DNA from 4 places in the Pseudomonas sp. EA_105y_Pfl2_R69 genome. Region 3 is predicted to be linked to each of the others. Evidence: predicted binding sites of a transcription regulator. Region 3 holds the regulator's gene; each other region holds the start of a gene.
The links. The regulator FliA, encoded in region 3, starts transcription of late flagellar genes. The targets are predictions, from matches to a motif close to CTAAAGTTTNNNNNNNNNNNGCCGNTAA.
Positions count from the first base shown of each region.

Region 1: AACY13_RS17270 (flagellar protein MotY) is a predicted target of FliA. The motif match lies at 1,515-1,542, and genes of this name have one in related genera.
Region 2: AACY13_RS19405 (methyl-accepting chemotaxis protein) is a predicted target of FliA. The motif match lies at 3,728-3,755, and genes of this name have one in related genera.
Region 4: flgM (flagellar biosynthesis anti-sigma factor FlgM) is a predicted target of FliA. The motif match lies at 2,057-2,084, and genes of this name have one in related genera.

Region 1 is NZ_CAXAOO010000006.1:128,879-136,060, reverse strand. Features, by position in the region: gene rnt (ribonuclease T) at 1-327, opposite strand, end outside; gene pyrC (dihydroorotase) at 324-1,370, opposite strand; gene AACY13_RS17270 (flagellar protein MotY) at 1,576-2,487, shown strand; gene AACY13_RS17265 (argininosuccinate synthase) at 2,619-3,836, shown strand; gene gloA (lactoylglutathione lyase) at 3,971-4,363, shown strand; gene AACY13_RS17255 (GGDEF domain-containing protein) at 4,489-5,505, shown strand; gene AACY13_RS17250 (PA3496 family putative envelope integrity protein) at 5,569-5,748, opposite strand; gene nth (endonuclease III) at 5,856-6,494, opposite strand; gene AACY13_RS17240 (electron transport complex subunit E) at 6,491-7,182, opposite strand, start outside.
Region 2 is NZ_CAXAOO010000008.1:31,306-38,487, reverse strand. Features, by position in the region: gene AACY13_RS19420 (hypothetical protein) at 1-129, opposite strand, end outside; gene AACY13_RS19415 (MerR family transcriptional regulator) at 304-720, opposite strand; gene AACY13_RS19410 (NADH:flavin oxidoreductase/NADH oxidase family protein) at 799-2,028, shown strand; gene AACY13_RS19405 (methyl-accepting chemotaxis protein) at 2,039-3,517, opposite strand; gene AACY13_RS19400 (FAD-dependent oxidoreductase) at 3,854-4,930, opposite strand; gene AACY13_RS19395 (aldehyde dehydrogenase family protein) at 5,044-6,483, opposite strand; gene AACY13_RS19390 (MBL fold metallo-hydrolase) at 6,526-7,182, opposite strand, start outside.
Region 3 is NZ_CAXAOO010000006.1:239,234-246,415, forward strand. Features, by position in the region: gene AACY13_RS17755 (chemotaxis protein CheA) at 1-449, opposite strand, end outside; gene AACY13_RS17760 (protein phosphatase CheZ) at 460-1,248, opposite strand; gene AACY13_RS17765 (chemotaxis response regulator CheY) at 1,268-1,642, opposite strand; gene fliA (RNA polymerase sigma factor FliA) at 1,734-2,483, opposite strand; gene fleN (flagellar synthesis regulator FleN) at 2,480-3,310, opposite strand; gene flhF (flagellar biosynthesis protein FlhF) at 3,380-4,681, opposite strand; gene flhA (flagellar biosynthesis protein FlhA) at 4,697-6,820, opposite strand; gene sodC (superoxide dismutase [Cu-Zn] SodC) at 7,065-7,182, shown strand, end outside.
Region 4 is NZ_CAXAOO010000004.1:372,961-380,142, forward strand. Features, by position in the region: gene cheR (protein-glutamate O-methyltransferase CheR) at 1-172, opposite strand, end outside; gene AACY13_RS13830 (chemotaxis protein CheV) at 217-1,149, opposite strand; gene flgA (flagellar basal body P-ring formation chaperone FlgA) at 1,223-1,981, shown strand; gene flgM (flagellar biosynthesis anti-sigma factor FlgM) at 2,124-2,465, shown strand; gene AACY13_RS13845 (flagella synthesis protein FlgN) at 2,555-3,022, shown strand; gene AACY13_RS13850 (flagellar brake protein) at 3,065-3,853, shown strand; gene AACY13_RS13855 (TIGR04282 family arsenosugar biosynthesis glycosyltransferase) at 3,850-4,461, opposite strand; gene AACY13_RS13860 (TIGR04283 family arsenosugar biosynthesis glycosyltransferase) at 4,458-5,150, opposite strand; gene AACY13_RS13865 (MFS transporter) at 5,147-6,466, opposite strand; gene AACY13_RS13870 (glutamine synthetase family protein) at 6,561-7,182, opposite strand, start outside.

The DNA.
Region 1 (7,182 bases), 110 kb from region 3:
TTCCGTCAGGGCGTGCTCTTCAGTGACGGCCATGCGCAGCGGGTGGTCGAGTTTGATGCCGGTGAAATCCAGCGCCGCCTGCTCGATATTCGCCCCGGCGAAGGGCTCGACCCGGAAGAAATGGGTGTGGTCGGGGTAGAGGAAACCCTGCTCGTCCATGGCGATGGTGGTGGCGGCGATTTCCAGCAGGGCATCGGTGGCGCAGTTGAAACCGCCGGTCTCGACGTCCACAACCACCGGCAGGTAGCCGCGGAAACGCGCGGCCATGGGGTGGCGCGGGCCTGAGGGGCTGCTTTCCAGTTCGTCGTCGTAGAGGTCTTCGCTCACGCCTTCTCCTCCAGCAAACGCCAGCGCAGGGTTTCACCGGCACGCAGTGGAATGACGCGTTGTTCGCCCAGCGGCAGGCTGGCCGGGGCGGTCCAGTCTTCGCGCACCAGGGTGATGGTTTCGCGGTTGCGCGGCAGGCCGTAGAAGTCCGGACCGTTGAGGCTGGCGAAGGCCTCCAGCTTGTCCAGGGCGTTGCGCTGCTCGAAGGCCTCGGCATACAGCTCGATGGCGGCATAGGCGCTGTAGCAGCCGGCGCAGCCGCAGGCGGCTTCCTTGGCGTGCTGGGCGTGGGGGGCCGAGTCGGTGCCGAGGAAGAACTTGGGGTTGCCGCCGGTGGCGGCATCCAGCAGGGCTTCCTGGTGGGTATTGCGCTTGAGAATCGGCAGGCAATAGAAGTGCGGGCGAATACCGCCGACCAGCATATGGTTGCGGTTGTACAGCAGGTGATGGGCGGTGATGGTCGCACCGACGTTGGCCGAGGCACCTTGCACGAACTCCACCGCATCGCGGGTGGTGATATGTTCGAACACCACCTTCAGGCTCGGGAAGCGCTCGACCACCCGGCTGAGCTGCTCATCGATAAAGTATTTTTCGCGGTCGAATACGTCGATCTCGCTGCGCGTCACTTCACCATGCACCAGTAGCGGCAGGCCGATCTCGGCCATGGCCTCGAGTGCCGGGAAAATCTTGTCGATGCTGGTGACGCCGGAGTCGGAGTTGGTGGTGGCTCCGGCCGGGTAGAGCTTGGCCGCGTGGACAAAGCCCGATGCCTTGGCCGTGCGCACGTCGTCCGGGCTGGTCAGGTCGGTGAGGTAGAGCACCATCAGCGGCTCGAAGCGGCTGCCGGCTGGGCGCGCGTCGATGATGCGCTGGCGATAGGCATCGGCTTCGCTGGCGTTGCGTACCGGCGGCACCAGGTTGGGCATGATGATGGCGCGGCCGAAGGTACGGGCTACATCGGCGACCGTATGCGGCAATACGGCACCGTCACGCAGGTGGATATGCCAGTCGTCGGGACGCAGCAGGGTAAGGCGGTCAGTCATGGAGGCTTCCAGGCGGGCGAAACGTGGCGAGAATGCTACCGGAAAAGGCTTGTGGCGGCACGCTGAAAGCGGCCCCGGACGACAATCTCGGACGGATGCCGTGGGCGCTTGGCGTGCCGAGCAGTGCGCACATGGCCGCCAGGCCTCAAGTTTTCCCGCCAGGCACCGATAGCCAGGGCGTAAGCCGTATTCCTGGGAGCCTGTCGTGCGACGTTATCCACTCGTCCTGCTTTGCCTGCTGGCCTGTCAGCCAGTGCTGGCCATTAGTTTCCAGACCCGCCTGGAGAAGGTCGAATGGCAGATCGAGGGCGATCAGTTCGAGTGTCGCCTGAGCCAACCGATTACCGATTTCGGCGCGGGGGTGTTCGTGCGCCGGGCGGGCGAGCAGGTGACCTTTCGCATGCAGGCCCGCGAGCGCTGGCTGGGGGCGGGCTCGGCGACCCTGCTGGCCGCCGCCGCACCCTGGCAGCCGGGGCGCGGCGATATCAACCTGGGCGCGGTCAGCGTCGGTTCCTCCGAGGTGCTGTTCAACAGCTCCCAGGAGCAGGGCGCACGTCTGCTGGCCGGCTTGCTCGAAGGCCGTAGCCCGCTGTTGCGCCACCGTACCGCCCAGGGCGGCGAAGCCATCGAGGTGCGCCTGCTGCCGGCACGCTTCAACAAGGCCTACAACGACTACCTCGATTGCACGGCCAAACTGCTGCCGGTGAATTTCGATCAGGTGCGCCGCAGCCAGGTGGGCTTTCCGGGCGGCGGGGTGGACCTCGAGCCAATGGCCCAGGCCAAGCTCGATATCATCCTCAGCTTTCTCAAGGCCGACCCCAGCGTCAATCGTATTCAGCTCGATGGTCATGCCGACAACAGCGGCAATCGCCTGATCAATCGCGACCTGTCGCGCCGCCGTGCCCTGGCCGTGATGGAATACCTCAAGGCCAACGGCGTGCCGGCCGAAAACATCACCCTGCGTTTCCATGGCGAGCGCTACCCGCTGGTGCCGAATAACAGCGAGGCCAACCGGGCGAAGAACCGCCGCGTCAGTATGCAGCTCGAGCGCGCCCCCGAGGCCCCGTCCGCCGAGGTCCCGGACGCCGCCGAGGGCACGCCTGGCGCGTCCTCCTGAGTCCAGGGAAAGCGCCTGACGGACGACAGAAGCTGTCGCTTGGTCGTCTCAGGCTGTCGCGGCCCTGTAAATTGACCGCCGAGGCCAGTAGAATCACGGGTTTTCCCGCACAACCCCGTGGAGTTGATGGCATGGCCGACGTAAACAAGGTAGTCCTGGCATATTCCGGTGGCCTGGACACTTCCGTGATCCTCAAGTGGCTGCAAGACACCTATAACTGCGAAGTGGTGACCTTCACCGCGGATCTCGGCCAGGGTGAGGAAGTCGAGCCGGCCCGCGCCAAGGCCCAGGCCATGGGCGTCAAGGAAATCTACATCGACGACCTGCGCGAAGAGTTCGTGCGCGATTTCGTTTATCCGATGTTCCGTGCCAACACCGTCTACGAAGGCGAGTACCTGCTGGGTACCTCCATCGCCCGCCCGCTGATCGCCAAGCGCCTGATCGAAATCGCCAACGAGACCGGTGCCGACGCCATCTCCCATGGTGCCACCGGCAAGGGCAACGATCAGGTGCGTTTCGAACTGGGTGCCTACGCGCTCAAGCCCGGCGTGAAAGTCATCGCCCCGTGGCGCGAGTGGGATCTGCTGTCGCGCGAGAAGCTGATGGATTACGCCGCCAAGCACGAAATCCCGATCGAGCGTCACGGCAAGAAGAAGTCGCCGTACTCCATGGACGCCAACCTGCTGCACATCTCCTATGAAGGCGGCGTGCTGGAAGACACCTGGACCGAGCACGAAGAAGACATGTGGAAGTGGACCGTCTCCCCCGAGGCGGCACCGGATACCCCAACCTATATCGAACTGACCTACCGCGCCGGTGACATCGTCGCCATCGACGGCAAGGACATGAGCCCGGCCACCGTGCTGGCCGAACTGAACCGCATTGGCGGCGAGAACGGTATCGGTCGTCTGGATATCGTCGAGAACCGCTTCGTCGGCATGAAGTCCCGTGGCTGCTATGAGACTCCCGGTGGCACCATCATGCTCAAGGGCCACCGCGCCATTGAGTCGATCACCCTGGACCGCGAAGTCGCTCACCTCAAAGACGAGCTGATGCCGAAATACGCCAGCCTGATCTACAACGGTTTCTGGTGGAGCCCGGAGCGTCTGATGCTGCAACAGATGATCGACGCGTCCCAGGCCAATGTGAACGGCGTGGTGCGCATGAAGCTGTACAAGGGCAACGTGATCATCACCGGTCGCAAGTCCGATGATTCGCTGTTCGACGCCAATATCGCCACCTTCGAAGAAGATGGCGGCGCGTACAACCAGGCGGACGCCGCTGGCTTTATCAAGCTCAATGCCCTGCGCATGCGCATCGCAGCGGGCAAAGGGCGCAAACTGCTCTGAGGCTGATGTAGGCGCGAGCTTGCTCGCGAAACGATCGCGAGCAAGCTTGCTCCTACAGGCAAAACGCAGCCCCGGCCATAAGCCGGGGTTTGCATTTATAGCCCGCAAGATGGGCAATGATGAGGAGAACCCCGATGAGACTGCTGCACACCATGCTGCGCGTCGGCGATCTGGATAAATCCATCGCCTTCTACACCGAAGTACTGGGCATGACCCTGCTGCGGCGCAAGGACTACCCGGAAGGGCAGTTCACCCTGGCCTTCGTCGGCTACGGCGATGAAGCGCACAACAGCGTGATCGAACTGACCCATAACTGGGGCGTGGACAGCTACGAACTTGGCAGCGGCTACGGCCATATCGCCCTGGAAGTGGCCGATGTGTACAAGGCCTGTGAGGACATTCGCGGTCGCGGCGGCAAGATCACCCGCGAGCCGGGGCCGATGAAGCACGGCAGCAGCATTCTGGCCTTCGTCGAAGACCCCGACGGCTACAAGATCGAACTGCTGTCGCCGTCGCGCGCCGACTGACAGCTGCTAGACTTTGTAAGTAATGGCTTACAAGGTTAATGGCAGTTTTGCCAGGCCAGGCGAGGTGTTCCATGGCGAGCGAGAACTATGCACAGCGGCTGATTCAGGCCGTGCAGGAGTTGTCCATGGCAAGGAGTCTGGATGCGGTTGCGGAAGTCGTGCGCCATGCGGCGCGCGAGTTGGTCGGTGCCGACGGTGCCACCTTCGTCCTGCGTGACGGCGAGCAGTGTTTCTACAAGGACGAGAACGCCATCAGCCCGCTGTGGAAGGGCCAGCGCTTTCCCCTGCAGGCCTGCATCAGTGGTTGGGCCATGCTCAATCGCGAGGCTACGGTCATCGAAGATATCTATCTGGATGCGCGCATCCCCCATGCCGCCTATCGACCGACCTTCGTCAAGAGCCTGGTCATGGTACCTATCCGTACCCTGGAGCCCATAGGCGCTATCGGCACCTATTGGGCTAGCCAGCACCGCGCGACGGCGGCTCAGGTCGAGATGCTCCAGGCCCTGGCCGATGCCACCTCGGTGGCGCTGGAAAACGTTCAGGTGTATGCCGAGCTGGAGCGTCGGGTGGCGGAGCGCACCGCGCAACTGGCCGAGGCCAATAAGCGCTTGCGTGCCGAGATAGTGGAGCGCGAACGAGCCGAGCAGGCGGTGCGACAGCTGTCGCTGACCGATGAATTGACCGGTCTCTACAACAGGCGCGGCTTTCTGCTGCTGGCCGAGCGCGAGCTGGAAGCGGCGCGGCGACGCAACGGGCGCAGCCTGCTGCTGTATGTCGACCTGGATTATCTGAAGCAGGCCAACGATCGTTTTGGCCATGCGGTGGGCGATGCCATGCTGATCGATGCGGCTCGGGTGCTGCGGTCCTTGTTCCGCCCTACCGATGTGGTGGCTCGCCTGGGCGGCGATGAGTTCGTGGTGCTGGCTTGCCATTACAGCAGCAGCGAAGAGGTGCTACAGCGGCTGGACAAGGCCGTGGCGACCTTCTGCCGCAATAGCGGCCGGAAATTGTCGCTGAGTGTCGGCATTGCCGAGTCGTCGTTGCTGGCTGACGAGAGCCTGGAGCAGTTGCTGGCCCAGGCCGATGCCGCCATGTACGCCAACAAGTGCGCGAGGCGCAATTTACAGGTCGCGAGCTGAGTAAGGCTTGCAGCAACGAAAAAGCCCCGCTGATTAGCGGGGCTTTCTATAACTGGCTGGGACTTACAGGTCGAAATCGTATTCGGTCAATTGTTTGTTCAGACGTCGCTCGTCGAGAAAGTTATCGATGATGCGACGCTTGGTCAGGTTGGTTTTTGCCACCTCGACCGGGGCTTCCGTATCCTCGGCTTCTTCAGCAACAAAGTCTTCATCGAGTTCAAGATCTTCTTTCGCGGTGCTCATCTTTTACACTCCTGGCTACAGGGGCCATTTGCGCACCTTATAGCGGCAAAACCTGTGCAGGTAAAAAAGATTTTTTCAATCGTATTATCGGCTGGCTGAATAGCCGCTCAATCGTCGGAGGTTTTCTGCTTGTATTCGCACAGGTCTTCGATCCGGCAACTGCCGCAACGCGGCTTGCGCGCCTGGCACACATAGCGGCCATGCAGGATCAGCCAGTGATGGGCGTCGAGGAGAAACTCCTTGGGTACGAACTTCAGCAGCTTCTTTTCCACCTCGACGACATTCTTGCCGGGGGCGATGCCGGTGCGGTTACTGACCCGGAAAATATGCGTGTCCACGGCCATGGCTAACTGGCGGAAGGCGGTATTGAGTACCACGTTGGCGGTCTTGCGGCCGACCCCGGGCAGGGCTTCCAAGGCTTCGCGGGTTTCGGGAACCTGGCTGCCATGCCGCTCGATCAGCAATCGGCAGGTTTCGATCACGTTCTTCGCCTTGCTGTTGTACAGGCCGATGGTCTTGATGTATTCGCTCAAGCCTTCGACGCCCAGGGCGTAGATCGCTTCGGGGGTATTGGCCACCGGGAACAGCTTGGCGGTGGCCTTGTTGACGCTGACGTCGGTGGCCTGGGCCGAAAGCGTCACCGCGATCAGCAGTTCGAAGGGCGAGCTATAGGCCAGTTCGGTTTTCGGCTCGGGGTCGTCTTCGTGCAGGCGGCGGAAGATCTCGTAGCGCTTGGCCGCGTTCACTCGATCACTCCGGTCACCCGCACCCGACGACTTTGTACCGGCACCTCGACCTGGCGCGCCTTGGCCCGTTCGGCCAGCACTTCATCCACGCGGTTTTTGCAGGCGATCAGCAAGCCGAGGACGATAAAGGCCCCCGGCGGCAGGATGGCCAGCAGAAAGCCTCGGTACTCGGGGATCACCGTCAGCTGCCAGTCGGCGGCAAGCGGGCCGAACAGCAGGTGCATATTGGCGAACAGCACGCCGGTGCCGAACAGCTCGCGCAGGGCTCCGATCATCACCAGCACCGCGCCGAAGCCCAGGCCCATCACCAGGCCGTCATAGGCGGAGCGGGCCGGGTCGTTCTTCGCCGCGAAACCGTCGGCGCGGCCGAGGATCACGCAGTTGGTGGTGATCAGCGGGATAAAGATGCCGAGGATCTGGTACAGCTCGTAGGTGAAGGCCTGCATCAGCAGTTCGATGCAGGTGGTCAGGGCGGCGATGATCATCACGAAGGCCGGTAGCCGTACCGCGGTGTTGACCACCCCGCGCACCAGCGATACAGCGGTGTTGGAGCAGATCAGCACCACCGCGCTGGCCAGTGCCAGGCCGAGGGCGTTGACCGTGGAGTTGCTCACCCCCAGCAGCGGGCAGAGGCCGAGCAACTGCACCAGAGCCGGGTTGTTCTTCCACAGGCCGTTAAGGGTGATAT
Region 2 (7,182 bases), on a different contig from region 3:
TTGCGCGGCCGCGGCGATATCGTTGTCGACCCGCTGCCAGGTGCTCGCTGCAATCTGCACCGGCGGGTCGGAGGCGCAGCCACCCAGCGTCAGCAATAGGACGAACAGCAGGTTGCGCAGACTTGCCATGACAGGCCTCCACCGGAGCAGTGCACACGCCATCTGCACACCCACGGCAACCTGCAGATGGCGCGCCTGCGCGGTTGTCAGCCCCTACTCCAACGGAGTGCCCAAATTATTCCCCTGATGCCTTGAGTATAGGCCCGCAGCCAGCAGACGACAGGCAGGGGCCATCGCCGCGGCTTACTGGCCGAATTGCGCGCCGCGTAGATTGGCCAGCACCCGTCCAGCGTTTTCACTGCAAGCCATGCCCTCGGGTTTACTCTCGATGGTGGCGATAATTTCCAGCAACTGCGCCTTGTTCTGCGCCAGGCGCTGCTGCATGGCCTCGATCTCGCCGATCTTGCGCTGCAGGCTGCCGAGCATTTCGTCATGGGCCCAGCCATCGGAGTGGACGTCGGGCAGCAGGCGGCGGATTTCCTCCAGGCTGAAGCCGGCCTGCTGCGCGCAGCTGATGATGCCCAGGGTCTGTACGGCTTGCTCCGGGTAGCTGCGGTAGCCGTTGGCCTGGCGTTGCGCGCTGATCAGGCCACTGGCCTCATAAAAGCGAATGCGTGAGGCAGCTAAACCGCTGCGGGTGGCCAGCTCTCCAATTCTCATGCTCGTGACTCCGGGCTATTGACCTTAAAGCTGACTTTAACCTTAGGCTTGCTGCATTGACCATCCCCGGAGTTCCTCATGAGCGCATTTGAAGCCCTGCAACTGCCCAACGGCAGCGTCATCCCCAATCGTATTGCCAAGGCGGCGATGGAAGAGAATCTGGCCGATGCCAGCCAGGGCCCGTCTGCCGAACTGCTGCGCCTGTATCAGGCCTGGGCCGAGGGCGGTGCCGGGTTGCTGCTGACCGGCAACGTGATGGTCGACCGCCGTGCCATGACCGGCCCCGGCGGCGTGGTGCTGGAGGATGAACGGCAACTGGACAAGTTTCGCCAGTGGGCGCGCATCGGCCGTGCCCAGGGGGCGCAGATCTGGATGCAGCTCAACCACCCCGGTCGGCAGATGCAGGCCAACCTCGGCCAGCAGACCGTCGCGCCCTCGGCCGTGGGCCTGGAGCTGGGCGGCCTGTCGAAGCTGTTCCCGCTGCCCAGGGCGCTGGATGAGGCGGAAATCCACGGGCTGATCCAGCGTTTCGCGCACACCGCGCTACTGGCCGAGCAGGCCGGTTTCAACGGGGTGCAGATCCACGCCGCGCATGGCTACCTGCTTGGCCAGTTTCTCTCGCCCATCAGCAACAAGCGCACCGATAGCTGGGGCGGTGCACTGGAGAACCGCGCGCGTCTGCTGCTGGAGGTGGTCAAGGCGGTGCGCAGCGTAGTGGCTCCGGGTTTCTGCGTGGCGGTCAAACTCAACTCGGCGGATTTCCAGCGTGGCGGCTTCGATGCGGCCGACGCCAAGCGCGTGGTGCAGCTGCTCAATGAGCTGGATGTCGACCTGGTCGAACTGTCTGGCGGCAGCTACGAAGCCCCGGCCATGCAGGGCGATGCTCGCGACGGGCGCACCCTGGCGCGTGAGGCCTACTTCCTCGAATTTGCCGGCGAGATCGCCGCCGTGGCCAGCATGCCGGTGATGGTCACCGGTGGTATCCGGCGCTTGCCGGTGGTCGAGCAGGTGCTGGCCAGCGGCGTGGCCATGGCCGGGATTGCCACGGCCCTGGCAATCGACCCGGCGCTGCCCAAGCAGTGGCAGGCCGGGCAGCGCGAGGCGCGTGCCGAGCTGCCGCCGATTCGCTGGAAGAACAAGGCGTTTGCTTCGCTGGCCTATATGGCGGCGGTGAAGTTCCAGTTGCGCCAGCTCAGTCGCGGCAAGCCCACCCATGCCAGGGTGTCGCCGCTGCGCGCGCTGCTGCTGGAACAACTCAAGGCGGCGCGCCGCACGCGGGTGTACAAGCGTTTGATGGCGGCCGACTAACCCGCGAGCCTCAAGGCTCCGGTTTGTAACCCAGGCGCAAGCCGCCCCAATGGCGGCCCTGGACCATGATCGGCACCGACAGGTCGTGCATCAGCTCACCGGTGTCACGCATATAGGTCTGCAGCAGCAGCGGTTGCTGGTGGCTGCCGCAGCGGATGCCGGTGCGGTCGTTGAACAGGCGCTTGCTGCGGCTTTTCAGGGTGTCCACGGCGCGGTCGCCAGTGGGGGCGTGGTTGAAGGCCTTGTTGTGGGTTGGCACATAGCCTTCGGCGGTGCAGGCGATGGCGAATACCAGGCCTTCGTGCTGGCTCAGCAGAGGCTCCTGAATGCTCGGCAGCACTTGATCGGCGTAGCTGTCGAAGCGGGTCTTGAACTTGGCCGGGAAGCTATTGGCGATCGGCTGGTAATGCCGATCGAACAGGTCGTTGGCGCTGATGCGTCCGGCCTGGATATCCGCCTCGAACTGCGCGGCGATCTGCGCCGCACCGCTGCGGGCCAGATCGTAGATGCGCTGGTGGTAGTCGTCCAGGCCGACGGCGGCGAGCTGCTCGCTGACGGTTTCCGCCTGCCCCACCAGCTGTTCGGCGGCGCGGCTGAGTTGGCGAGTCTGGCCTTCGCTGTCGCACACGTCGCCGCGCAACTGGCTGACCGCCACCGATAGCTCGGCCAGGCGCTGATGGTTTTCCGCGGTGCCGTGGTTGATCTGATCGACCTGCTGTTCGACGTCCACGGCCAGGGCGGCGATGCCTTCCAGCTGCTCGCCGGTGTGGGCGATCTGCTGCGCGGCCTGGTCCAGCTGGTCGGCCTGCTGCTGAATATGGGTGACCACCGCCAGGCTCTGCTGACGGATATCGGCGACCATCTGGCCGACCTCCTCGGTGGCGCTGCTGGTGCGTCCGGCGAGGTTGCGCACCTCGTCGGCGACCACCGCGAAGCCGCGGCCCATCTCGCCGGCACGGGCCGCTTCGATGGCGGCATTGAGGGCCAGCAGGTTGGTCTGGCTGGCAATCGACTGGATCACCTGGGTGACCTTCTCGATCTGTTCGGTGCGGCTGCTCAGGCCGTCGATCAACTGGCGGCTGGCGGCGGTCTGGGCACTGAGTTGCTGCATGGCGGTGATGGCCTGGCGCAGCTCACCCTGACCGCTGGCGCTGCTCTGGCGCACCGATTGCGCCGCACTCAGGGTCTGCTCGGCGCGGCGGGCGTTGTCCTGTTCGGTCTGGGTGATGGCCTCGGCGGCCTGGTTGATCTGCTCGACCGCGCCCAGCTGCGATTGCAGCTTGCCGGCCAGTTGCTGCACCGCATGGGAGACCTGGGCGGCCGACAGGGCGTTGTGGCAGGTGTGGCGGGACAGCGTGCGGCTCAGGTCGTTGAACTGCCCGCCCTCTTCGGCGGCCTGCGCCAGGCCGTTGTCCTTGCGTTGCCAGGGCCCGAGCCAGGGCCACAGCGCCAGCAACAGCAAGGCGGGAATGCTCAGGTACAGCGGCATCTGGGTCTGCTGGTAGAGCGCCATCAGCCCGGCCAGGCCCAGAGCATGCAGTACGCAGGTCTTGGGGTAGCTAATAAACGCAGAGCGCATAACCCACCTCGTTATTCTTATGCCGATCCCGTTATCGCCGGGAACAGACGCCTGCGCGTAGCCGTGCAGGCGGCCGGGTGTCGGGTGCAGCACGCCGGGGGCGCGCTGTGCTTGCGCAATTGATCGGCCGTTGTCAGCGAATCTGTAGACCATAGTGGGAGCGACTCCTGACGGCCAGCATTCACGAGGATACTGATTCGATCATCTCTGGCGGCGTAAGGCCATGGCACTTTGGTAGCACAGGGCCTAGCCGTAAAGGCGGTGGCGCTGGATAAAACCGCGGTCCAGGTAGTCTTTCCAGCGCCCGTAAAAGCGCCCGCCGGCACTGTAGCCATGCCAGTCCAGCAGCGCCCCGCCGTCGCCGGTGGCCAGCAGGGCCAGGCTCTGCCGTTGCGGGCGGTAGCGTTGCAGCGGCAGACCGCGCAGGGCGGCGTTGAGGTTGGCCGCCAGCACCGGGGCCTGGCGTACCGAGTACACCCCGCTCTTGCGCGCGCCGGGCAGGCTGGCGCAGTCGCCCACGGCGAAAATCGTCGGGTGGGTGTAGCTCTGCAGGGTCGGCGCGATCAGTACGAAGCCTTGCTCGTCGCAGCCCAGGCCGCCGTGCGCCGGCCAGGCAAAGGCCTTGGCACCGCTGGCCAGCAACAGCCGCTGGCCGCGCCAGACCGGCTCCTCACCGCTGAGCAGGCAGTCATGTTTGATCCGGCTGATCGGGCAATCCTCGCGCACCCATACGCCGCGCTGGCGCAGGTGGCCGAGGGCGCGCAGGCGCACGCCGGCGGACAGACCGTCGAGCAGATGGCCGGCGCAGAACAGCGCCAGCCGCGGCACCTGGCCGGCGATGGCCAGGGCCAGCTCGACCCCCGCCGCGCCGCCGCCGAGAATCGCCAGGGGCTGCGGCTCTGCCTGCCACTGCTGCCAGCCCGCGAGAAATTCGGCGAAGGGTTTGACCGCCAGCACCTGCATGGCGTCGCCCTGTTGCGGTGGTGCAGAAACTTGCGCGCCGACATTTAGCGATAGCCAGCTGGCCCCCAGGGTTCGCCCATCGGCCAGCTGCACCTGCTGCTGGGCGGCGGACAGCCCGGCCACCGGGTTGACCAGCAACTCGACCTTGGCCGCCCGACACAGCGCCGTCAGTTCCACCTGGCAATCGGCCGCGGCATAGCGTCCGGCCAGCAGGCCCGGGAGCATCCCCGAATACCAGGCCGCCGGCCCCGCACTGAGCAGGCCAATGCGTCCCGGCGGACGCTCCAGCAGGGCCCAGCGACGCAGCACGCCGAGGTGCGCGTGGCCGGCACCGATCAATAGCAGGTCATAGTGATTCATCGCGCCGAAGCTTCCATGGCGGCCAAGCAGAGCCCGCATGGTAATGAGTCAGGCCTGCGCCTGTCGCCCGCCATGGCGCAATATTTCGCCGCCTGGCGGGCGTTGCTGCTGGATTAGCTGTCCGCGCCGGGCAGGGTGATATGTTTGACCTGCTGAAAGGCGGCCAACCCCCAGGGCCCCAGCTCGCGACCGATGCCGCTGGCCTTGCCGCCACCCCAGGAGGTGTGCGGGTAGATCACCTGCACCGAGTTGATCCACACATGCCCGGCCTCCAGCGCCGCGGCCACGCGCAGGGCGCGGTTGCGCTCGGCGCTGACCACGGTGGCGGCCAGGGCGAAGTCGCAGTCGTTGGCCTGCTGAATAGCATCCGCCTCATCGCTGAAGCGCCGGCTGCATAGCACCGGGCCGAAGATTTCCTCGCGCCATAGGCGGCTGTCTTCCGGCACATCGGCGTACAGCGTGGGGGCGACGAACCAGCCCGGTCCCGGCAGTTGCCGCGCGCCGCTCAGGCAGTGCAGGCCTTCCTGTTCGGCGATGGCGAAATACTCCAGCACCTTGTGCAGCTGCGCCTGGCTAGTCATGGGGCCCATCTCGCAGCCTTCGCTCAGTGGGTCGCTGACCTTGAGCGCATCGAGGGCGCTGGTCAGCTTGTCCAGCAGGGCGTCGCCGATGCTGTCTTCGACCAGCAGGCGCGAGGTGGCCGAGCACATCTGCCCGGCGTTCCAGCAGATGCCGGCGATGATCCATTGCACTGCCTGGTCCAGGTCGCTGTCGGCGAACACCAGGATCGGCGACTTGCCGCCCAGCTCCAGGGCCACCGGCATTGTGCGGGCGCTGGCGGCCTGCATGACCTTGCGCCCCACCGCATTGCTGCCGGTAAAGGACAACTTGGCGAGCTGCGGATGCCCGACCAGCGCCGCGCCGGTGGCGGCATCGCCGGGCAGCAGGTTGAACACCCCCGCCGGCAGGCCGATGGCGCTGGCGATCTCGCCCAGTTGCAGCTCGATCAGCGGGGTCAGTTCGGACGGCTTGAGCAGCACGCAGCAACCCGCCGCCAGGGCCGGGGCGAGCTTCCAGGCGCTGGTCACCAGGGGGAAGTTCCACGGCACGATCAGGCCGACCACGCCGAGCGGTTCCAGGCGGGTGAAGGATTGGTAGCTGTCGTCCGGCAGGGCCACGGCGGCGTTCTGCCGGGCGTCCAGGCCGTCGGCCAGGTCGGCGTAATAGGCGAAGGTGGCGATGGCGTCGCTGATATCCAGCTCGGCCTCATGCCGCGGCTTGCCGCTATTGCGCATCTGCAACTCGATCAGCTCTGGGCCGCGCGCCTCGATCTCTGTCGCGAAGGCGCGCAGGTAGTCGGCGCGCTCGCTGGCCGGGCGCAGGCTCCAGGCCGGCAGGGCGCGTCGCGCGGCCTGTACCGCCAGCTCGACATCGGCTTCCGAGGCGCAGGCGACGCTGGCGATCTGCTCGCCGTTGCTGGGGTTGAACACCGCTAGGCGGGTGGCGCAGCTGGCGGCTTGCCAGGTGCCATCGATAAACAGTTGTGCGGTCATGCATCACCTTGAGCAGCTTCGGAGGAAGTAAGGGGGTGGGGTTTATGGTTGTAAATGCGGGTGGTCGGCAAACCAGGCGTCGATCAGCTCGCGCATGCGTTCGCCGGAGAAGCTCGGGAAGTGGCCGCCGTGGACCACGCGCACCGGAAGCGTACGCAGGCGCGCCAGGCTGCGGGCGTAGTCGTCCAGGTTGGCGTGGTAGGCGTCCTCGATCAGCGGGCCGTCGTAGAGGATGTCGCCGGAAAACAGCGTCTGCGTCGCCGCTTCCCACAGGCTGATGCCGCCCGGCGAATGGCCGGGGGTGTGCAGCACCTGCAGCACCCGGTCGCCCAGGTCGAGCACGTCGCCCTCCTCGATCAGGCGGCTGGCCGGCGCGGCGCGCACGCGGTACTCGGCGTAGCACAGCGGACAATCGGGATGGGCTTCGAACATCGCATCGCCGACGAAGGCCGTGGCCAGGGTGTTGGCCCCGTCAGGCGCGGCGAGGATCTCGGCTTCGGCCGGGTGCACCAGGCGTTCGGCGAACTCATGGTGGCCGGCGATATGGTCGAAATGGGTATGGCTGGCCACCGCCAGCAGGGGCTTGTTGGTGAGCCAGGGCAATTGCTCGCGCAGGCTCACCACCCCTGAGCCGGAGTCGATCAGCGCGTCGCGCTCGCGGCCCTGCACATGCCACATATTGCAGCGGTAGAAGGGCCG
Region 3 (7,182 bases):
CCGCCGCCCACAGGCGCTGGCGCTGCAGCGGGCGCTGCGGCGACCGGCGCAGCGGCTCCCGCCGGCTCGGCCAGACGTGCCAAGGCAGCCAGCAGCTCGGGCGTGGCCGGGGTCAGGTCGGTGCGCTCGCGCACCTCGGTAAACATGCTGTTGACCGCATCCAGTGCTTCCAGCACCACATCCATCAGCGCCGAGTCGACGCGTCGTTCGCCCTTGCGCAGGATGTCGAAGACGTTTTCTGCGATATGGCAGCATTCCACCAGCTCATTGAGCTGGAGAAAACCAGCACCACCTTTGACGGTATGGAACCCGCGAAAAATAGCGTTGAGCAGATTCATGTCGTCCGGCCGACTCTCCAGCTCTACAAGCTGTTCGGACAGTAGTTCAAGAATCTCGCCGGCCTCCACCAGGAAGTCCTGGAGGATTTCTTCATCGGCGCCGAAGCTCATAGACGTGCTCCTAAAATCCCAGGCTGGAAAGCAGATCGTCGACATCATCCTGATTGGATGCGACGTCATCACGCTTATCGGCATGAATCTGCGGACCTTCACCGCTGGAAGGCTCTTTTTGTTGTTCTTGTTCGGCGCGGAGCAATTCGTGGTTGTGCTCGATGCCGGCAATCTGATCGACCTGACTGGCCATCAGCACCAGCTTGAGCAGGTTGCTCTCGACCTCGGTAACCAGTTGCGTCACCCGCTTGATCACCTGGCCGGTGAGGTCCTGATAGTCCTGGGCGAGCAGAATGTCGTTGAGATGACCGGACAGCTTGCTGGCGTCACGCTCACTGCGGGCAAGAAACAACTCGACGCGCTTGGCCAGCTCACGAAAGCCATCGGCACTCATCTCGCGGCGCATAAAACGCCCCCAGTCGGCACTCAGGCTCTGCGCTTCGGCGCTGAGGTCATTGACCAGCGGGGCACTCTGCTCGACCAGGTCCATGGTGCGATTGGCCGCTTTCTCGGTCATCGTCACCACATAGTTGAGGCGTTCGGTGGCATCGGTGATCTGGGAGACTTCGGTGGCATGGGGGACGCGCGGATCGAGCTGGAAATTGACGATCGCGTTGTGCAGTTCCCGGGTCAGTTTGCCGACTTCGTGATACAGGCCACGATCGCGTGCCTTGTTGAGTTCATGGATCAGCTGTACCGCTTCGCCGAAATTGCCTTGTTCCAGGCTGTCAACCAGCTGGCGAGCGCTTTGCTTCAGAGTCGACTCGAGGTCGCTCTGAGGGGAATCTTCGTATTCCATAGTACCCTCGCGGCAAACATCAGCCGTTGACCCGCTCGAAGATCTTTTCGATCTTCTCTTTGAGCACCTGAGCGGTGAACGGCTTGACCACATAACCGTTCACCCCCGCCTGCGCCGCCTCGATGATCTGATCGCGCTTGGCTTCTGCCGTGACCATCAGCACCGGCAGGGTTTTCAGGCGCTCGTCGGCACGCACCGCACGCAACAGGTCGATCCCGGTCATGCCTGGCATATTCCAGTCAGTCACCAGGAAATCGAAACTGCCACTCTGCAGCATGGGCAAGGCGGTGGTGCCGTCATCGGCTTCCGCGGTATTGGTGAACCCCAAATCGCGCAGGAGGTTCTTGATGATCCGGCGCATCGTTGAAAAGTCATCAACGATGAGGATTTTCATATTTTTGTCCAAGTCGACCTCCGTACAGTCCAAACGTATCCAGCACCTGGCTACGCCTTTAATCGTGAAACCGGCCTGCTGATTTAACTGCCTAGTTCGCGCGCCATTCGCCAAGCCGCGCCCGCAACCGTGCCGCGCACTGGCTGTGGAGCTGACTGACGCGAGACTCGCTAACCCCCAGTACCTCGCCGATCTCCTTGAGATTCAGTTCTTCGTCGTAATACAACGCCAGCACCAGCCGCTCTCGCTCCGGCAGGCCGGCAATGGCATCGGCCAGCGCCGCCTGAAAGCGTTCGTCTTCCAGATCGCGTGAGGGTTCGAGGTGGTGGCCGGCAAGATCCTCGCGCAGCCCGCCGCCGTGCTCGCCATCCTGCAACAGGTCGTCGAAGCTGAACAGGCGGCTGCCCAACGTGTCGCCAAGAATGCCGTAGTAATCCTCGAGACTCAATTGGAGTTCGGCCGCAACCTCTTGATCTTTAGCGTCTCGACCGGTTCTGGCCTCAATTACCCGAATGGCATCGCTAACCATGCGGCTGTTTCGATGCACCGAACGGGGGGCCCAGTCACCTTTGCGCACCTCGTCGAGCATGGAGCCGCGAATGCGGATACCGGCGAATGTCTCGAAACTGGCACCCTTGCTGGAGTCGTATTTTTTTGACGCTTCGAGCAGGCCGATCATGCCGGCCTGAATCAGATCGTCCACCTGGATATTGGCCGGCAAGCGCGCCAACAGGTGGTAAGCAATGCGTTTGACCAGAGGCGCATAGCGCTCGATCAACTGGTGCTGGGAGTCCTGCGCCTGTGCTTTGCTGTACATACGGAGTCCAGAGGCTGCTGTCATATGGCCGGGTCCGCGACCGGTTGCTGCACCAGACGCTCGACGAAAAACTCCAGATGACCGCGCGGGTTGGCCGGCAGCGGCCAGGCATCGACCTTCTGGGCTATCGCCTTGAACGCCAGCGCACATTTAGAGCGTGGGAAGGCTTCATAGACCGCACGCTGTTTCTGCACGGCCTTGCGCACCGACTCGTCGTAGGGCACGGCCCCTACATATTGCAGGGCGACATCGAGAAAACGATCGGTGACCTTGGTCAGCTTAGCAAACAGATTGCGACCCTCCTGCGGGCTATGGGCCATATTGGCCAGCACGCGAAAGCGGTTCATGCCGTGGTCGCGGTTGAGCAGCTTGATCAGGGCATAGGCATCGGTGATCGAGGTCGGCTCGTCGCACACCACCACCAACACTTCCTGGGCCGCGCGCACGAAGCTGACCACGCCATCGCCGATCCCGGCCGCGGTGTCGATGATCAATACGTCGAGGTTGTCGCTGATATCGCTGAAGGCCTGAATCAGTCCGGCGTGCTGCATCGGCGACAGCTGCACCATGCTCTGGATGCCGGAGGCCGCCGGCACGATGCGGATGCCCCCCGGCCCCTGTAGCAGAACCTCACGCAACTCGCACTCGCCGCTGATGACATCTTCCAGGGTGCGTTTGGCGGTCAGGCCCAGCAGTACGTCGACGTTGGCCAAGCCCAGGTCGGCGTCCATCAGCATCACCCGGCGGCCGAGGTCGGCCAGGGCCAGAGCCAGATTCACCGACACATTGGTCTTACCGACGCCACCCTTGCCGCCGGTTACAGCAATCACCTGTACGGGATGCATACCCATGTTATCTACACACCTGTTGTCTAACTTCGACCGCAGCCATGCGGCTGGCGGTGTTCTGTTGATTAATGCTCAACTCGCGCGGCGCGTTGGCTGCTGATAGAGGCCGGCAAACATCTCGGCCATCGTATCCTCGCTGGGGTCCTGGGTCGCCTGTAGCCCCACCGCCCGACTCACCAGCTGATGGCTGCGCGGCACATGCAGATCGTCCGGGATCCGCGGCCCATCGGTCAGATAGGCTACCGGTAGACGCTGGCTAATAGCCAGCCCTAAAACCTCGCCCAGGCTGGTGGCTTCGTCCGCTTTAGTCAGGATGCAGCCGGACAAACCGCACGGTTTGTAACTATGGTAGGCCGCTTTCAGCACTTGGCTCTGACTGGTTGCCGCCATCACCAGATAATTCTTCGCATTGACCCCGCGACTGGCCAGGGTTTCCAGCTGCATGCGCAGAGCCGGATCGTTGCCCGGCAGGCCGGCGGTATCGATCAGCACCACGCGCTTGCGCGCCAGCGGGGCCAGGGCCTGGGTCAGCGACTGTCCCGGATCGACCAGGGTCACCGGCACATCGAGGATGCGCCCCAGGGTCTTGAGTTGCTCCTGGGCACCGATGCGGTAGCTGTCCAGGCTGACCAGGGCGATATGCTGCGCGCCGTACTTGAGCACGTAGCGCGCCGCCAGCTTGGCCAGGGTAGTGGTCTTGCCCATGCCGGCGGGACCGACCAGGGCGATCACCCCGCCCTCGTCCATCGGTTCCTGCTTCGGTGTCTTGATCGCGTGGGCCAGATGGGCCAGGAGCATGCGCCAGGCCTGGCGCGGCTCGGCGACATTGGCCACGCGCTCGAGCAGGGCCTTGGCCAGCTCGGCGGACAGGCCCATGCGCTGCAGGCGCCGCCACAGGTTGGCCTGCTGCGGCCGACGGTTCTGCAACTGGCCCCAGGCGATGGAGCCGAGCTGCACCTCGATCAGCTCGCGCAGACCATGCAACTCGAAACGCATGGCATCCAGGGCGCGCTGATCGCTCACCGCAGCCGGTGCACCCTGAGGTTGTTGCAGAGCCGCCGCCAGACTGGCAGCGGGCATGCTCAGCGGCGCGCCAAGCAGCTGGCGGTCCTTGCCGGCATCGCCCTGGGCACGGCTGACCAGCTCGGCCTGGGCCGAGGCGATCTTCGCCTGGGTCTGACGCAGCTCGGCCTCCAGCGCCGGGTTGGGCTGGCGGGCCGGCGCGGCAGGAATCTGATAATCCAGTGCGGCAGTCAGCTCGACACCGCCGGCAACCCGGCGATTGCCGATGATCGAGGCATCGGCACCCAGCTCATCGCGCACCAGTTTCATGGCGGTACGCATATCGGCGGCGAAAAAGCGTTTGACCTGCATGGCCTGTAACCTCGGTTAGTTCTGCCCCACCGTCGCGACGATGGTGACTTGCTTGTTGTCCGGAATTTCCTGGTATGCCAGTACATGGATACTCGGAACCGCCAGCCGCGCGAAGCGCGAGAGCATCGCCCGGACCGGACCGGCCACCAGCAGTATCACCGGCTTGCCGAGCATCTCCTGGCGCTGCGCCGCTTCCACCAGGGAACGCTGCAGCTTCTCGGCCATCCCAGGCTCCAGAAGAATGCCCTCCTCGGAGCCTTGTCCGGCCTTGTTCATACTGTTGAGCAATATCTGTTCCAACCTGGGCTCCAGGGTGATCACAGGCAGCTCCAGCTCTAGTCCCACAATGCTTTGCACGATTGCCCGAGCCAGGGCGACGCGTACCGCCGCCACCATCGCGGCGGGATCTTGACTCTTGACCGCGACATTGGCGATGGCCTCGGCGATGGTGCGGATATCCCTGACCGGAACCTGCTCCTGCAGCAAAGCCTGCAACACCTTGAGCAGGGTCGACAGCGAAATGAGACCCGGCACCAGCTCCTCGGCCAGCTTGGGCGAACTCTTGGCCAGCAGCTGCAGCAGCTGCTGCACTTCCTCATGCCCCAGCAGCTCGTGGGCATGCTTGTGCAGCACCTGGTTGAGGTGGGTGGCGACCACGGTACTGGCATCGACCACGGTGTACCCCAGGGATTGGGCCTGATCGCGCTGGCTCGGGTCGATCCACACCGCCTCCAGGCCAAACGCCGGGTCTTTGGCGGCAATGCCGTTCAACGTGCCGAAGACCTGCCCCGGGTTGATCGCCAGCTCGCGATCCGGATAGACCTCGGCCTCGGCCACGCTGACCCCCATCAATGTCAAACGGTAGGCATTGGGCTGCAGATCGAGGTTGTCGCGAATATGCACCGAGGGCATAAGAAAGCCCATTTCCTGGGACAGCTTCTTGCGCACCCCCTTGATCCGCGCCAGCAGCTGGCCACCCTGGTTGCGATCGACCAGCGGGATCAGGCGGTAGCCCACCTCCAGGCCGACCATATCCACCGGCGTCACGTCATCCCAGCCCAGCTCCTTGACCTCCTGGGCCCGCTGCGCCGGCAGCAGCTCCTGCTGGCGCTGCACTTCCTTGATCTCGTTCTCCTGGACCACCCGCTGCTTGTTGGCGATCCAGTAGGCCGCGCCAGCCGCCACCAGGCCCAGACCGATAAAGGAGAAGTGCGGCATGCCTGGCACCAGACCGATGGCGATCATGATCGCGGCCGCCACCGCCAGGGCGCGGGGCGAGGCAAACATCTGGCGATTGACCTGAGCGCCCATATCCTCGGAACTGGAAACCCGGGTCACCATGATGGCCGCCGCGGTGGACAACAGCAGCGAAGGAATCTGTGCCACCAGGCCGTCACCGATGGTCAGCAGGGTGTAGACCTTGCCCGCATCGACAAAATTCAGGCTGTGCTGGAACACGCCGATGGCGATGCCGCCGATCAGGTTGATAAACAGAATCAGCAGGCCGGCCACCGCATCGCCGCGCACGAATTTGCTGGCACCGTCCATGGAGCCGTAGAAGTCGGCTTCCTGGGACACATCGGAACGGCGCTGCTTGGCTTCGGCCTGGTCGATCAGGCCGGCGTTGAGGTCGGCGTCGATGGCCATCTGCTTGCCCGGCATGGCATCCAGGGTAAAGCGTGCGCTGACCTCGGAAATGCGCCCGGCACCTTTGGTCACCACCACGAAGTTGATGATCATCAGAATGGCGAACACCACGATACCGACCACATAGTTGCCGCCGATCACCACCTCGCCGAAGGCCTGGATCACCTGTCCTGCGGCATCGCCGCCGCCATGCCCGTGCAGCAGCACCACCCGGGTCGAGGCGACGTTCAGCGCCAGGCGCAACAGGGTGGCGGCCAGCAGAATGGTGGGGAATACCGCGAAATCCAGGGGCCGCAGCGCATAGATGCTGACCAGCAGCACCACGATCGACAGGGCGATGCTGAAGGTGAAGAGCACATCGAGGAGAAAGGGCGGAATCGGCAGCATGACCATGCCGAGCATGACCAGCAGCAACAGCGGAATACCCAGATTGCCCTGCTTCAACCCCGACAGGTTGCTGCGCACATCACTGATCATTTGCGAACGATCTATTGCCACTGCCCTACCCCAGCCGATTCAATCTTTTGACGCCCAAGGCGTCACTGTGTCGGTGATTGCAAGAAGCCTTCCACTTTCACCCACGCCGCTCGCAATCACTCGCCAGGCGGCGCTCCACCAGGGAGGAATGCTGGCGCGTGATAGAAACAGCGAACCTCGGCAGCAAATGCCAGTCCCAGCACTGGCAGGACGCGGCATGCCCGCCGCGTTTTCTCGAGAGCCACCGAGGAATTCAACAATGAAACGATGGATGATTGCCGCACTGGCCGGCTGCTGCGCCGCCAACCTTCAGGCAGCCGAACTGTCGGTCGAACTCAAGGCCGTGGATGGCAAAGGCCAGGGGGCCTCGATCGGCA
Region 4 (7,182 bases), on a different contig from region 3:
GCTGGGTTTGCATACGCTGGACCAGCTCCCCCAAGGTCTTGATGCTGTTCTGCTCCATCAGCTTGTTGAGCCGGCTGGAAACCAGATACTGCTTGTTGGTACCCAGCAGGATGCCACAGGCTTTTTCCAGAAATATCCGGAACTGCTCGAAATCCAAATTACCTGTAGACACTCGCGAGGCCTCGACGATCATGTTGTTCACTGCGGGCCAAGCCCTCAGTCCCCTGCCGAAAGATTGATGCGTTCGGCCACCCGCCCCGCCAGATCATCGGGGCGGAACTTGGCGAGAAAGTCATCCGCGCCTACCTTCTTGACCATGGCCTGGTTGAACACACCGGAAAGCGAAGTATGCAGGATGATGTGCAGCTTTTGCATGCGTGGATCGGCGCGGATCTCCGCGGTCAGGGTATAGCCATCCATCTCGGGCATCTCGATGTCGGAAATCAACATCAGGAATTCCTCCTCCGGCTTGCGCCCCTCCTCGACCATGGCCTTCAGGTAATCCAGCGCCTGACGGCCATCGTTGAGCGCCACCACCTCGACGCCCACAGTCTCCAGGCAACGGGTCACCTGCTTGCGCGCCACCGAGGAATCGTCGCAGGTCAGTACCCGCTTGCTGACAGCACGGGCCTGGGTCCGTGCATCGAGAATGCCTGCGGAGATCACCTCGGAGGTAGGTGCGACTTCGGCCAGCACCTTCTCGACATCGATGATCTCGACCATCTTGTCGTCCAGATGGGTCACGGCGGTCAGATAGTGATCCCGTCCAGTGCCCTTGGGTGGCGGATGAATCGCCTCCCAGTTCATGTTGACGATGCGTTCGACCGACTGCACCAAAAAGCCCTGAACCTTGGTGTTGTACTCGGTGATGATCACGAAACTGCTGCCGATATTCTCCAGCGGAGCGCTACCGGTCGCCATGGACAGGTCGAGGATGGGGATGGTGCCGCCACGGATATTGGCCACACCGCGAACCACCGGGCTGGATTTGGGCATGATGGTGAGTTTCGGGCACTGCAGCACCTCTTTCACCTTGAACACGTTGATCCCGTACAACTGGTTGCCGTTAAGACGAAACAGCAGCAGTTCCAAACGATTCTGCCCAACCAACTGAGTTCGCTGGTTAACCGAATCCATCACACCGGCCATACCCAAACTCCTTATTTGAGTAACAGGTTTTTGTCAGCGTAGCAGGCGGCACGCGCCTTGCTACCAAACGCATATGAACACAGAAACGACAACTATCCGACACTTACTGGCAAACTGCCGCTACTGGCTGGCAGTTTTACCTGCTTTGCTGGCGCTCGGCTATGGCCCCCCGGTTTCGGCGGCGACCATGCGTACCGATGACCTTATCGGCGCAAGCGAGACCTTTCTTGAGCAGGCGGTGGGCGATTATCTCCAACGTAGCAACATAGCCGGCCGTCACGAGATCCAGATCAACCGGCTCGACCCGCGGCTGCGCCTGCCGCTGTGCGATCAGGACCTGACCACCAGCCTGGAAAGCCCGGCGCAGCCCATAGGCCGCGTCACCCTGCGGGTACGTTGCGATGGCAGCTCGCCCTGGACGGTTTTCGTCCCCGGGCAGGTGCGCCTATACCGTGAAGTCGTCACCGCCAACCGCCCGCTCAAGCGCGACAATGTCGTGACGGAAATGGATGTCAGCCTGGCCGAGCGCGATATCGGCCTGCTCAACCAAGGCTACCTGACCAGCCTGCAACAAGCTCTCGGCAAAAAATTGACGCGGGCCTTACTGCCCGACCAGGTATTGGCCCCCGTGCACGTCCAGCAGGCCGAGGTTATCCGCAAGGGCGACCAGGTGATAATCAGCGCTCGCAGCGGCGGCATCAGCGTACGCATGCCCGGTGAAGCCCTGTCGGACGGGGCCCTGGGCAAACAGATCAGCGTGCGCAACCAGCGCTCCAAGCGGGTGGTCAAGGCCCGGATCACAGGGCCTGGGCAGGTTGAAGTGGCCATGTAGGCATGATTCTTGTTTAGACTATGCCTAACGATTTTCCACAAGGTGTTTTAGACTCATGCCTGACGCAGATTTTTTCTAAAGTTCTATTGGCTGGTGCCGATAAGCAAGGCAAGCGTCCAAACACTGTTCGAGGTTTTGCATCATGGTCATCGACTTTAACCGGCCCAATAATGCCGCCACCCCCGCCAACTCGGGGCGTACCGGCAGTGCCCAGTCCGGTGGACAGAATGAAGCCATCACGGCCAAGCAGACCACCAGCGTGCCCGCACCCGCCGAGCAGGCCCAGGCCAGCAAAAGCGGTGAATCGGTGCAACTCAGCCGTGAAGCACAACAGCTGCAGAAGATCGGCGAGAAGCTGCGCGACCAGCCGATTGTCGACAAGGAGCGCGTCGCCCAGCTTAAACAGGCCATCGCCGACGGCAGCTACCAGGTCGACAGCCAGCGTGTGGCCAGCAAGCTGCTGAATTTCGAATCCCAGCGTTAGCCCCAGGGCTACGCTGGGGGTAATGGTCGCCCGCCAGATCATCGACGGCCGCAGCGCCCCGAGTGATCCGCCACCCCCAAGAGCCCGCCATGCACGACATCACCCTGCTTGAGCTATTCACCGACGATATCGGCACCGCCGAGCGTTTGCTTGAATTGATCGAACACGAATTCCAGGCCCTCGGCGAGCGCGACCTGCCGCGCCTGCAGAGCCTGCTGACGGAAAAGCAACCGCTGCTCGGCCTCCTCGAAGAGCATGGCCGAACCCGCAGCCAGCTGTTGCTTGACGCCCACCTCAGCGCCGACCGCGCCGGCCTGCAGGCGCTGGCCGCGCACTCCAGTCAGGGTGCACTGCTGCTCGAACGCGGCGACCAGCTGAGCGCCCTGCTCGAGCGCTGCCAACAGGCCAACCTGCGCAATGGCCGCCTGATCCGCGCCAGCCAGGCATCAACCAGCAGCATGCTGGGCATCCTGCGCGGCAACGAAACCCCCGGCCTCTATGACAGCCGTGGCGCTGCCGCTAGAATTGGCCAACAGCGTCCTCTAAGCCAGGCCTGATACCTATAACAAAGCACAGGGACATGCTGCCATATTGACAGTATGCTGGTGCTCAAGCTTTTGCCCGGAGAGTTACGGACCGTGTCCAATCCTTTTAGCCAGGAAGAGGGCCCGCAACCGCCTAAGGTGCTCAAGGCACCCGTGGAAATAGTTGCCAACCTGCGCCTACTGCAACAAAACCACGACCCACTGATCATCACCTTCCAGGAACGCAGCCAACGCTTCCAGAGCTATGTGATCGAGGTCGATCGCGACAAGCGGCTAGTGATCCTGGATGAAATGATTCCCCGCGATGGCGAACGCTTCCTGCTCAACGGCGAGGCGTTCCGCATCGAAGCCTTCCACGAAGGCGTGCGCGTGGCCTGGGAGTGCGAACAGGATGTGCGCATCACCGAACATGAAGGGGCACGCTGCTATCTCAGCCCGCTGCCCAGCGAAGTACTCTACCACCAGCGCCGTAGCGCCTTCAGGGCCCCTCTCAAGCAGACCGAACTGATCAAGATCGAACTGGCTGGCGACAAGCTGCGCACCGCCCTGAGCGGACAACTGCTGGATATTTCCGCAACCGGCTGCAAATTGCGCGTCCCCGGCAATGTCACCGCCAGCCTGCAGACCGGACAGGTCTACGAACGCTTTACCGTACAGTTTCCCTTTGGGGCCATGACTTCGGCCCTGGAACTGCGCCACACCCAGTATGACGAAAAGCTCGATATCACCTTTATTGGCGCGCGCTTCCACCGCATGAGCGGGCTCGAGCAGCGCCAGGTCGAACGCTTCGTCTACCAGCTGCAGCGCGAGGCTCGTCGCTTCGAAAGCGATGGGTTGTTCTAGATCTTGATGCCCAGCGCCGCCAGGCGCGGCAGGTCTTCGGGACGGTCGACGTCCCACAGGGTGGGCAGCAGGTGATGGCTCCAGTCCAGTTGCAGCAAGCGTTCCTGGGTCATCGACAAAACCTGCTCCGTGCCCCAGGGCATATCGCTGAACAGCGATGAGGTGATGCAGCGCAACCCCAGCAGCACATAACCGCCATCCTCGGCCGGACCGATGACCACCGACTGTTTCTGCAGAGCCGCACAGGCACTGCCCAGATAACCGCCATCCAGCGCCGGACAGTCATTGCCGATCAGGATCACCCCGTCGCTGTCCGCCAGCCCCAGGGCGGCGATGCGCCGCATGCGCTCGCCGAGATCCCCCGCAGGCTGCTCGACCAGGGTCCAGCCCAACTCTTCGGCCAAGGCCTGCAGAGGCCTATCGGCCTCATCGTCGAGCCACAGGAAGCGCTCGCTGAAACCCTCCCCGGGCAGTTGCAGGGCGCGTTCCAGCAGCAGCCGTTGCAGATCGCACGCGCCCTCCCTGCCCAGCGCCGGAATCAGCCGCGTCTTCACCCGCCCCGGTACGGGCGCGCGCGCCAGCATGTGCAGGGAAATCGACAGACTCATGGTGGTGTTCCTCGTTGATACTGGCGCGCCAGCTTCTCCGGGCTGACCCCGCAGTAGTAAGCCAGGCGCAAACGCCACATAAGCAACAAGGTACGCCAAATTCCCTGCTGCTCCCAGCGCCGACTCGAGGTGGTCAGGGCCGGGCGCAGACAGCACGGCCAGGCCAGGCGCTTGAGCCGGCGGCAGAGCTCCAGGTCTTCCATCAGGGGAATATCGGCATAGCCGCCGAGCGCCTCGAAGGTCGCCCGGGCGACAAAGATCCCCTGATCGCCCGAGGCGATGCCGCTCAGGCGCGAACGCAGGCTGATCATGCCGCCGATCAACCTGAACATCGGGCCACGCGCGGACAGGCGCACATCGAAACGCCCCCACAGCGGACGCTCGATCAAGACATCGAGCAGATGCCGAATGGCTTCGGGGCTGACCCGGGTATCGGCATGCACAAACCACAGGTAGTCGCCAGCCGCGGCGGCGGCCCCGGCATTCATCTGCCGCGACCGCCCGGCGGCGCAACTGAGCAACTGATCGACATGGCCGGCGGCCAGCTCAAGGCTGGCGTCGCTGCTGCCGCCATCGACCAGCAGCAACTCGGCCCCGGCCTCGCGCAAGGCCGCCAGATCGGCCAACAGCAGGGGCAAGGCCTGGGCCTCGTTGCGAGCCGGGATAATCACGCTCAGCAGCGGGTTCATGGCCGCGCCTCGACCTCAGCGCCCCGGGCCTCGGCCTTATCGTCCGCCGGCTGTTCGCTATCGTGCATCTGTTCGTGCACCACCTGCTCATCGACCCGCGGATCGAGCGCCGCAGTCAGGGGCGAGCTGGTCGTACTGTCGGGCATCGGAATATGGTGCAGCGGTGCATCCTCGACCTGATGCAGGTGGGTGACCCGCTCCGGCCGCACGCGGACAACCAGGATCATCGCGCAGGCACAGACGAAGGCGTAGAGCATATTGGCACCGAGAAAACGCATCAGCACGCCCGCCAGCAGCGGGCCGACACTGGCTCCCACGCCGAAGGTCACCAACAGCATGGCCGTCAGCGACACCCGGCGCTCGCCCTCGACATGGTCATTGGCCAGGGCCACCGCCAGAGGATAAAGGCTGAATTGCAGGGCGCAGACCAGAAAGCCCACGGCAAACAGCAGCGCCAGTGTCGCCTCCGTCAGTAGCGCCAGCGGCAAGGCGGCCAGCACCAGCAAGGCCGCACAGCCACGGATCAACTGAACGCGATCATAGCGGTCCGACAGCCAGCCCAGCGGCCACTGCACCAGCAGCCCCGCGAGGATGCTGAAGCCCATAAACAGGCCGACCTGCTCGGTGGACAGCCCCATGCGCGTGCCATAGAGCGGAGCCAGGCCATAGAAGGCCCCGATCAACAAGCCGGCCACGGCAATGGTGGTCAGCGACAGCGGCACCCGCCCGATAAAGAAACGCAACTCCAGTGGGGCCGGATGCAGGGGGGACGGGTGCAGCTTGTGGGTCAGGGCCACGGGCACCAGGCACAGGGCGAAGCACAGCGCCACCAGCATCAGCAGCTCCAGACCCAGCGCGGGATGCACCACCAGCACCAACTGGCCCAGGATCAGGCCCAGGTAGGAGGCCGCCATATAACCGGCGAACACCTGGCCGCGCTGGTTGATATCGGCCTGCTCATTGAGCCAGCTCTCGATCACCATGTACTGGCACATCATGCACAGGCCAAACAGCATCCGCAGCAGCAGCCAGGCCGGCAGCCAGTCGCTCAGGCCATGGCCGAGCACCGTCGCCGTAACCACGCCGGCGCAGGCCACATAGGCGCGAATATGACCCACCCGCGCGATCAACCGATGCCCCAACTTGCCGCCCAACACCAGCCCCAGGTAGTTCGCCGTCATCAAGGCCCCCACCCACAAACCGTCGGCGGTTTGCGACAGGCGCAACCCCAGGTAAGTGCTGAGCAGGCCGGAACCGAGCAGCATCAACAGGCTGGCGAAATACAGCGAACGGAACGACTTGAGAATCAGACTCATAAGGCAGCACTTGGATCCGTTAAGGGCCGCCGAAAGCCTATCCGGCGGCAGAACATGGGCAGACGACCGAGTGGCTCAGCCGCGGGCCACCCGCCTATACCTGGGCGGCCAGCACCCGGCGCTCCCAGGGCGTGATCTCATCCTGGAAGCTCGCAAGCTCCAGGGCCTTGCTGGCCAGATAGCCGGCGATAAACTCCTCGCCGAACAACTCCCGCGCCAGATGGCTGCGCTTCAGACGCTCGATAGCGGCATGCAGGGTACAGGGTAGCGTCAATTCATCCGGCACTTCGAACTCCCCCTGAATCGGCGCACTGGGTTGCAGCTGCTGCTCGATCCCGTACAGACCTGCCGCCAGGCTGGCCGCCAGGGCCAGATAGGGATTGGCATCGGCACCCGGCAGACGGTTCTCCACCCGCCGCGCCACGGGCGCACTGGCTGGAATCCGCAGTCCGGCGGAGCGATTATCCTCGGACCAACAGGCATTGTTCGGCGAAGCAAAGGGATGGCACAGGCGCTGATAGGAATTCACATGGGGCGCGAACAGCAGGGTGAAATCCGCCAGAGCTGCCTGCTGACCGCCGATAAAGTGATAGAAGGCCGGCGTCGCCTGGCCATCGGCGGCGCTGAAGATATTCTGCCCACTGCCCTGCTCCACCACGCTCTGATGCAAATGCATGGAGCTGCCCGCCGTATGCGCCAGGGGCTTGGCCATGCAC